2 regions of the Photorhabdus antumapuensis genome follow, and region 2 is predicted to be linked to the other one. Evidence: riboswitches for the same ligand, from Rfam matches in the RefSeq annotation. Region 2 holds a riboswitch; the other holds the start of a gene.
The links. Region 2 has a riboswitch for thiamine pyrophosphate ahead of thiB (thiamine ABC transporter substrate binding subunit). Riboswitches for the same ligand answer to the same signal wherever they lie in the genome.
Positions count from the first base shown of each region.

Region 1 (4,645 bases), on a different contig from region 2:
ATTGACAGCTGAGCATAATGGCTTGTTGAATGTCTTTTTCCACTTGATCTTCTGGCAGATCTTTAATTCTCAACTGAATTGTGGTGACGCCGGCCTTTAACAAGCGGGAAATCCATTCTAGCGAATCCACTACCGGATACAGGCCCAATTTATATTCAGTTGGGGCAAATGGTGTGTTAGGCAGATTGTTCATTGGATACATCCTCTACACTGTGATACAACTCACCACCGTGGGCGCGGAATGCTTCGGACATCTGTTCCATACCCGCGGCGTAATCGCGTACTTCTTGAGAAATCTTCATAGAGCAGAATTTAGGTCCACACATAGAACAGAAATGTGCAATTTTGCCGGAGGCTTGTGGCAGAGTTTCATCGTGATAGGCGCGAGCAGTATCGGGATCGAGCGCGAGATTAAACTGATCTTCCCAACGGAATTCAAAACGTGCTTTGGACATGGCATTATCGCGGATTTGTGCGCCCGGGTGACCTTTGGCGAGATCGGCGGCGTGAGCAGCAATTTTGTAGGTAATCAGCCCTTGCTTAACATCATCTTTGTTTGGCAAGCCGAGATGCTCTTTCGGCGTTACATAACAGAGCATGGCGCAGCCAAACCAGCCGATCATGGCCGCCCCGATACCTGAGGTGAAATGGTCATAACCGGGTGCAATATCTGTTGTTAGTGGACCAAGGGTATAGAAAGGGGCTTCGTGACAATGTTCCAATTCTTCCGTCATATTGCGGCGGATCATTTGCATAGGAATATGTCCGGGGCCTTCGATCATCACCTGAACATCATATTCCCAGGCAATTTTGGTCAGTTCACCTAATGTGTGCAGTTCTGCAAACTGCGCTTCATCGTTAGCATCCTGAATAGAACCGGGGCGTAGACCGTCTCCCAATGATAGAGAAACATCATAAGCGGCGCAGATTTCACAAATTTCACGGAAATGTTGGTAGAGGAAGTTTTCTTGATGATGTGACAGACACCATTTCGCCATAATTGAACCTCCGCGGGAAACGATCCCAGTAAGGCGTTTGGCTGTCATTGGTACATAGCGTAGTAATACACCTGCATGAATGGTGAAGTAATCTACCCCTTGTTCTGCTTGTTCCAGCAAGGTATCACGGAATATTTCCCAGGTGAGATTTTCCGCCACGCCATTGACTTTCTCCAGTGCCTGATAAATAGGGACTGTACCGATAGGAACCGGGCTGTTACGTAAGATCCATTCGCGGGTTTCGTGGATATAACGGCCAGTGGAGAGATCCATTACCGTATCTGCCCCCCAACGGGTAGACCAGATTAACTTTTCTACTTCTTCCTCAATAGAAGAGGTGACGGAAGAGTTACCGATATTAGCGTTAACCTTCACTAGAAAATTGCGACCAATAATCATCGGTTCTGATTCAGGATGATTAATATTGGCAGGAATAATTGCCCGACCAGCAGCGACTTCTTGGCGGACAAATTCTGGAGTGATATTTTCCGGCAACTGAGCGCCAAAACTTTGTCCGGGATGTTGCTGGCGTAACACATCACCGTGGATACGTTCGCGTCCCATATTTTCCCGCAGTGCGATAAATTCCATTTCCGGTGTGATGATGCCTTGACGGGCATAGTGCAGTTGAGTAACGAGTTTGCCTCTACGGGCTTTTAATGGACGGGGGCGATTATTGAAACGTAAATGATCGAGACCGGCATCCGTCAGGCGTTGCTGAGTGAAATCGGAGCCGAGGGTGGCAACAGGTTCAGTATCTTGGCGTTCGTCGATCCACGGTTGGCGTAGTTTGGTTAACCCAACATGTACATCCAGCATGGAATCAGGATCGCCATAAGCGCCGGAAGTATCGTAAACAGGGATAGCTTCGTTTTCCTCATATTGCGGTTCTTCTTTAGTTCCACCAATTAAAGTGGGCGATAACTGAATTTCACGCATTGGGACTTGGATATCGTCACGTGAACCTTGGAGATAAATTCGTCGAGAATTAGGGAATGCGACTCCCTGAATAGAATTAATAAATTCCTGAGCGGCATCGCGTTGAGCTTTACGTGGGCGTGCCGGGCTGGGTTTTGGTGAAATATCAGTTGCAGGGATAACAATATTATTAGACATAGCAAATTCCTAACCGTGTTATTGGGAAAGTTGCTTGTCTGGAGCTCGCAGGGAGTAATAATTGATGTCTGGACAGACCCGTGGTGAAAACTGGGTGGGCTGACAGCGGCTGATTACTCTTGTTCCCTTCGCAGGTATTAACCCGATCAGGTTCCGCGGATCCCGAATTAACGGTCTCAGCCTGTGTATGCTGCAATAAAACAGCTTACGCTAGGCACTCCGACAAGAAAGTAAGCAGTAGTATAGAAGGGATTATGAAAACTACAACCCTTACTGATTGAAAGTATTTACAGTGACCAGGTTAATTGTTGCCAGCCTTGTTGTTGTGCTTGGGTTTTTAAACGGATATTGATGGTAATCACAAAATTATTTTGTGATTACTACCTCATTTTATGGATTGTTTAGTGGATAAATAATAAATATTTTCTATGTTAAATATTGTTTAGCTAAACGTTATTCTTTCGATGATAATTTGTTGAGGAAGTAGGTTATGAAAAACTTTGACTCTTCTAAAGTGGTTAAAATTAAGTCGCCATTGTCTGGCTGGGCTGTCAATGACAAAAATGATGATTAATTGATGATCATTCCCCTTCGTATTTTGTACGAAGGGGAATAATATGGAGCTTGAAGATGAATATTGCTACGACATGTTATCCACATCTGCAATTCCGTTCTGATTTCGAGTTACAGATCCGTAATTCACTTGAATATTTAATTGAAATAACAGAGTCTGATTTTAAAGTTCCTGATGAATTTTTTATAAAGTGGGATTTATGTGCTTCTCATTATTTGGCTATCGATGCGGCCGAAAAGGGTAATAAGGAACTATGTATTAATTACATTCGGAATGCTATAGAAAAATGTCAGGGTTACACGGGAAAGCCAGTGCTATCTATTAAAGCATTGGATTATTTTATCGAGCCTGTATTTGATATGAACATGCTTTTTAAAATATTGGAGCAGGATGATAAAGGAGTCAGGGTTGGATACCGATTTGTACATGAAGTAAAAGAGGATATAAGGAAGATACAAGAAGCACTGGAATTATTGAAAAATTATGATGAAAATACCTATCTTGAATGTGTATCTTTTATTGACACAATATATCTTACCGGAAAAACAGAAGGAAATTATATCAGGTCAGGTTGCAATTTTAATATGTGGGGAATGATCCTACTTTATAGTGCGGATGAAAATAGTGTACCTTACTATATTGAGCATATCGTTCATGAATGTGCACATCATGCATTAAATATTATTAATGCTCAAGATTATATTGTCTTGAATGATCCTGAAGAACGTTATAAAGCTCCATTTCGTGAAGATGGCAGACCCATGATCGGCATATTTCATGCCTATTTTGTACTTAACCGAATTTGTCAAACTTTATATAAAATGTCTAATATATACTCTGGTATTTATGAAGAAGAAATTAGATCACGATTTAATATTGCGTTGAAAAAATTTTTGGATACAAAAGAGATAATAGATAATCATGCAGAATTGACAGAAATCGGGCATGCTATCGCAGATAGCATCAGTGAAGAAATGAATAGGATTATTCCCAGTGAAGTTAAATGATGATTTTTGGAAAATACGATCTTCGGAAGCATTATATATTTTGAGTTCACGAATAATTGTAGCTCTGGTCACTTTAAGTCTTATTAAGAGTAACCATCTAATATTGTCTTCGTATTTTCTTTTTGTTTATTTTCTTTCAAGAACTATTTCAGGGCTTGTTCTGTCACACCTTTTTGACCATCTTGATAAGAAAAAAATTCTCGTTGCACTCAATCTTATATTTCTTTTTTTAACAATATATTACCTTTATAACATTAGTTACGATGGGTCAATATACTTTTTCTTCATCATTAGTATTATACTTGGCTTAATCGATGCTCTTTATTCTCCTGTTGTGAATGCTTATATCCCATTTATTGTCAGTAAACATGAACTTGATGAGGCATATCGTAAGACATTTTTGTTGCAGGCGTCTCTGAATGTGTTTGGTATCGGTTTAGGAATGGCAGGATATGAAGTTATAGGGATAATTAATATGACATGGACGTTATGTGGGTTAATTGTCCTATCCGTATACATTTTATATGGAATAAACAATCGGGGGATAGGGATCTTACAGAAGAAGGAAGATAATCCTTCTTCTGCACTTAACAGCCTAAGACTTTTCTTTCGTTATCGTTTTGAGCCGTATTGGGCCCTTTCATCACTGTTAGTGAATATGATTCTGGTTCCGTTTTCTTCTCTTGTTATTCCATATTTTGTAGAGTCAGTAAAACATTCAAGTGCTATTGTGATCGGAATAATAGAAGCGAGTGCTGCTATTGGTGCAATCTGTGCTTCAGTATTTTTCCAATCCTATTTTGAAAAAATATACGGTAAAGTACGTACCGTTATTTTCTCATTTTTCATGATAGGATTATGTTTGGTCGGTTTATCTTTCTTCATCAGCCATATTGTATGGTGTCTTTTGGCTTTTTTAATTGGAGTATCTGTTGTACTGAATAATATCA
Region 1 covers NZ_JAHZMK010000055.1:24,361-29,005, forward strand. Annotated here, with positions in the region: gene thiE (thiamine phosphate synthase) at 1-193, opposite strand, end outside; gene thiC (phosphomethylpyrimidine synthase ThiC) at 177-2,114, opposite strand; TPP riboswitch at 2,221-2,346, opposite strand; gene KZ793_RS19985 (aKG-HExxH-type peptide beta-hydroxylase) at 2,745-3,695, shown strand; gene KZ793_RS19990 (MFS transporter) at 3,682-4,645, shown strand, end outside.
Region 1: it holds a riboswitch for thiamine pyrophosphate, as region 2 does, so the genes downstream of both, thiC (phosphomethylpyrimidine synthase ThiC) here and thiB (thiamine ABC transporter substrate binding subunit) in region 2, are expected to answer to the same signal.

Region 2 (4,645 bases):
TAAACAGCATAAAACATAACAGTAACAGCAACAAAGCAGTGATCGCACCATCCTGACTACGGTAAGCCCCGATTTGCTGGTAGAGATAGAAGGGCAGTGTACGGAAATCTTCATTACCAAATAGTGCTACAACACCAAAATCTCCAATGGAAAGGACACAAGCAAAGGCCAGCGCTTGTGCCAGAGGAACTTTCAGTGCTTTTAGTTCAATCCAGCGCAGTCGGTTAATACCTTGAATATTTAGGGAGCGACACAGTGGATTATAGCGAGCCGCCAGATCTTTCATTGGATTATCCAGAACTTTCAGTGCATAGGGGATTGCCATCAGTGCGTTGGTTAAAATCACTAGACCGTAGGGTGAACGGGGCAGGCCAATGGTATTGTTGAGCAACAGAAAGAATCCTGTTGCCAATACAATGCCGGGCATAGAGAGGATCAATAAACCACTCATCTCCATTGCTTGTCCCCAGTGAGGAGAATAACGCAGGTACAGCTCACGGCTGCTCCACAGTAGCATCATAGTGAATAAAACACATAATAACCCCGCGCCTAAAGCAATGACCACTGAGGTGATAAATGCTTGCCACAATGCAGGCTGGCGCAATACGTTAAGCAACCCGCTGTTAAGCCCATCCATGATAACCGCCAATAATGGCGGTACGAGTAGTAATAATGCTGCGATAATTAACACGCTGTCGCAGATTTTTCTCAACAAAGTATCCTGTGGATTACGCCATTGTTGTTGGTTGCTGTAGCCGACAGATAGAGTACTGTTAAGTTTCTGACTAAGGAGCACAAGGCCAAGGCAGCAGGTAATCTGAATCAACGCCAATAACGCGGCCCGGTTGAGATCGTAGTCATAGCTTAACGCTTGATAGATTGCCAGTTCGACAGTTGTTGCGGCCGGTCCGCCACCTAACGCCAGTACGGTAGCAAAACTGGCGAAACAGAGCATAAAAATCAGTGCGCCGGTGGGTAGGATCTGGCGGCGCAGATAAGGCCATTCAACAAAACGGAAATGTTGCCATTCATTCATACCTAGCTGCGCCGCTAATTGTCGTTGTTCTACCGCAATGTTTTCCAGCGATTGCAGTAAAAGCCGTGTTGCCAGTGGCATATTAAAGAAAATATGTGCCAGCAAAATGCCGGGTAAACCGTAAGGGGTGAAATGGTAATTGATTCCGGCCCATTCACAAAACTGAGCTAACCAGCCGACTCGACCATAGACCGTCAGAATGCCGAATAGGGCGACTAGCACGGGCAAAACCAGTGTCATGGCACACAGGCGTAGAAAGAGGGTTCGGCCTGGAAAATGACGGCGATAGAGTGCCCTGGAAAGAAAAATAGCCGGGATCACAGAAAATAGTGCTGATAAAAAGGCTTGCCAGAATGTGAAGCGTACCACGTGCCACAAATAGCGATCTTCTATCAGTAAATACCAATCACTTGCAGGTGAATTAAACCAGAGCGCACCAAATGCCAGTAAGGCGACTAACAGTAAAAGACCGGAGGCAATGATCCCCGGTAACAGCCATCCGGCCATCAGCGGCTGACAGCGCTTTGCCATGCACGAATCCATTGATTACGGTATTTTGCGACTTCTTCTGCGGGATATTGCAGAGATTTTTCAGGTATTGAAAGCTGTGAATACACTTCTGGGAGTGGGATATTAATGACCGGATACATCCAGTTAGTGGTTGGAATTTCCTGTTGGAAAGCTGGAGTCAACATAAACTGCATAAATTTCTGGGCAAGTTCCGGTTGCTTGCTGGAGGCCAGTTGTGCGGCTACTTCGACTTGCAGGTAATGACCTTCACTAAAAGTAGCTGCCGCATAGTTGTCTTTCTTCTCAGATAACAGGTGGTAGCCTGGTGAAGAGGTATAACTCAGCACCAGATCACCTTCTCCTTTCAGAAACAGGCCATAAGCTTCACTCCAGCCTTTAGTAACAGTCAGTGTTTTCTTTGCCAGTTTTTGCCAGGCTTGCGGTGCGTCATCACCATAAATTTTCTGTATCCACAATAACAAACCTTGCCCCGGAGTGCTGGTGCGAGGATCTTGATAGATCACTTTCCAGTTATTGTGGCTATTGATCAGCTCATCCATGCTTTTTGGCGGGTTTGGTAAAGTCTTTTTGTTGTAAATGAAGGCAAAATAGCCATAGTCATAAGGAATGAATATCTGGTTATGCCATGACACCGGCAGTGCCAGCTTGCTGATATCTACTTGACTTTCAGTGAACAGCCCTGTTTGTTGAGCCGCTTGAATTAAGTTGTTATCCAACCCAAGAATAATATCAGCAGCAGTACGCTTGCCTTCCATTCTTAGGCGATTGAGCAGAGAAACACCATCTTCCAGAGCAACCAGTTTCAGTTCACAGTTACATTCAGCTTCAAACGCTTTTTTAATTGCGGGTCCGGGTCCCCATTCTGCGGCAAAAGAATCATAGGTATAAACCGTTAATATCGGCTTGGCCTGTACAACCTGACTCAATAGCAACGTAGGGGCTGATAGGGCCGCCAGTACGATTAATTTGGAAAATAACGTTTTAAACACTTTGCTCTCCTTACATTAATAGGATTGGCAAAGGATTTGAGGAAGTGCTAAACGGCAAGATAATGTCTGTGAAATAGTTAGCAGCTCAAATCCCTACGCCGGTATTAGCCGGATCAGGTTCGGCGGGTTTACTCTCAGCAAGGCTGTTTTGAACAGCCAGCACCCCGTTGAGATGGCGCTATTGTAGAGATTTAGCTAGCGACTGCAAAGTCCAATGATAGAGGTTTACCACTTGAGGGTAGTGTGAAACAATTAGTCATCTTTCAAATTTAGTTTATCGAGGTAGTCTGGTGATCGATGATGATGGCTACCGCCCGAATGTAGGAATTGTAATTTGTAATCGGCAAGGCCAGGTTTTGTGGGCTCGGCGTTATGGGCAGCATTCCTGGCAATTTCCTCAAGGGGGCATTAATCCGGGGGAATCACCAGAACAGGCTATGTACCGGGAACTGTATGAAGAAGTAGGGTTAGGTCGGAAAGATGTACGCGTTCTGGCTTCTACGCGTAATTGGTTGCGTTACAAATTACCCAAGCGTTTGGTGCGTTGGGATACACGACCTGTCTGTATTGGTCAAAAACAGCGGTGGTTTTTATTACAACTGCTCTGTAATGAAGACGATATTAATGTGCAACACAGTAATACCCCGGAGTTCGATGGTTGGCGTTGGGTCAGCTATTGGTATCCTGTCCGGCAGGTTGTCTCTTTTAAGCGTGATGTTTATCGGCGCGTGATGAAAGAGTTTGCTTCGGTTGTAATGCCAATGCAGGAAAGCGTATCTCTGCCACGTTCTTCGTATTCTTATCGTCGAAAAAGAAGTTAGGTGAGTTCCATGCTCATGCGCTTACGGGAAATTGTTGAAAAAGTTGCTATGGCAACCAATCTGGCCGAAGCGCTTGAGCTATTGGTGAACGAGACCTGTCTGGCAATGAACACGGATGTCTGTTCTATCTATCTTGCTGATCATCAACGGCGGTGTTATTACCTGATGGCAACCCGAGGATTGAGGAAACCCCGAGGAAGGACTATCAGTTTGGCTTTTGGTGAGGGAGTTGTTGGGCAAGTTGGTCAATTGTCTGAACTGATTAATCTGGCGGATGTCCGCAGCCATCCAAGTTTCAAATATTTGCCTCAAGTTAAAGAGGATAGCTTCCGCGCTTTTTTGGGTGTTCCACTGGTCTATCGCCGCCAGTTGCAAGGTGTTTTAGTCGTTCAGCAGCAGGAACAACGCCTGTTCAATGAAACTGAAGAGTCCTTTATGGTGACGCTTGCGACGCAACTGGCAGTGATCCTTGCTCAAGCTCAGACTAAGGGTTTGTTTGGTCAGTACCGGCAGACCAGAATTAAAGCGCTGACAATTTCCAATGGCATCGTGATGGCTCAGGGATGGCAAGATTGTTCCCAACCCTCACTTGACCAAATTTTTGAAGCCTCAACCCTCGATCATGCAGCAGAACGTTCTCGTTTGATTCAGGCACTTGAAGATGCGACCGCAGAATGTCGTCGTCTTAGTAAACGTTTTACTGCGGGTTCTCAAAAAGAGAGTGCCGCGATTTTTAATCTCTATTCTTACCTTTTGAATGATCCCCAGTTGAAACAAGATCTGTTCTCCTGTGTTGAACAGGGCTCTGTTGCGCAATGGGCCGTTAAACAGGTTATTGAGAAATACGCAGAACAATTCGCCAGCTTGCAAGATGCTTATATGCGGGAAAGGGCATCAGATCTACGGGCGCTTGGACAGCGATTATTATTTCATCTGGATGATTCACTTACTACCAGCCATCAGTGGCCTGAATGGTTCATTCTGGTTGCAGATGAACTGAGTGCCAACCTATTGGCAGAAATGCCGCAAGAAAGGTTAGCTGGGGTTATTGTCCGTGATGGTGCTACTCATTCCCACTCTGCCATACTGGTGCGTGCAATGGGAATTCCGGCCATTATGGGGGCGGATATCCAGCCGGAACTCCTGAACAATCGTATGCTGATTCTTGATGGTTTCCGTGGGGAAGTCTTTATTGAGCCTGAACCCCTGATTGCTCAGGAATATAAACAGATTATCGAAGAAGAAAAAGCACTTAGCAAACTGGCTGA
Region 2 covers NZ_JAHZMK010000032.1:110,366-115,010, reverse strand. Annotated here, with positions in the region: gene thiP (thiamine/thiamine pyrophosphate ABC transporter permease ThiP) at 1-1,567, opposite strand, end outside; gene thiB (thiamine ABC transporter substrate binding subunit) at 1,543-2,556, opposite strand; TPP riboswitch at 2,629-2,733, opposite strand; gene rppH (RNA pyrophosphohydrolase) at 2,847-3,377, shown strand; gene ptsP (phosphoenolpyruvate--protein phosphotransferase) at 3,387-4,645, shown strand, end outside.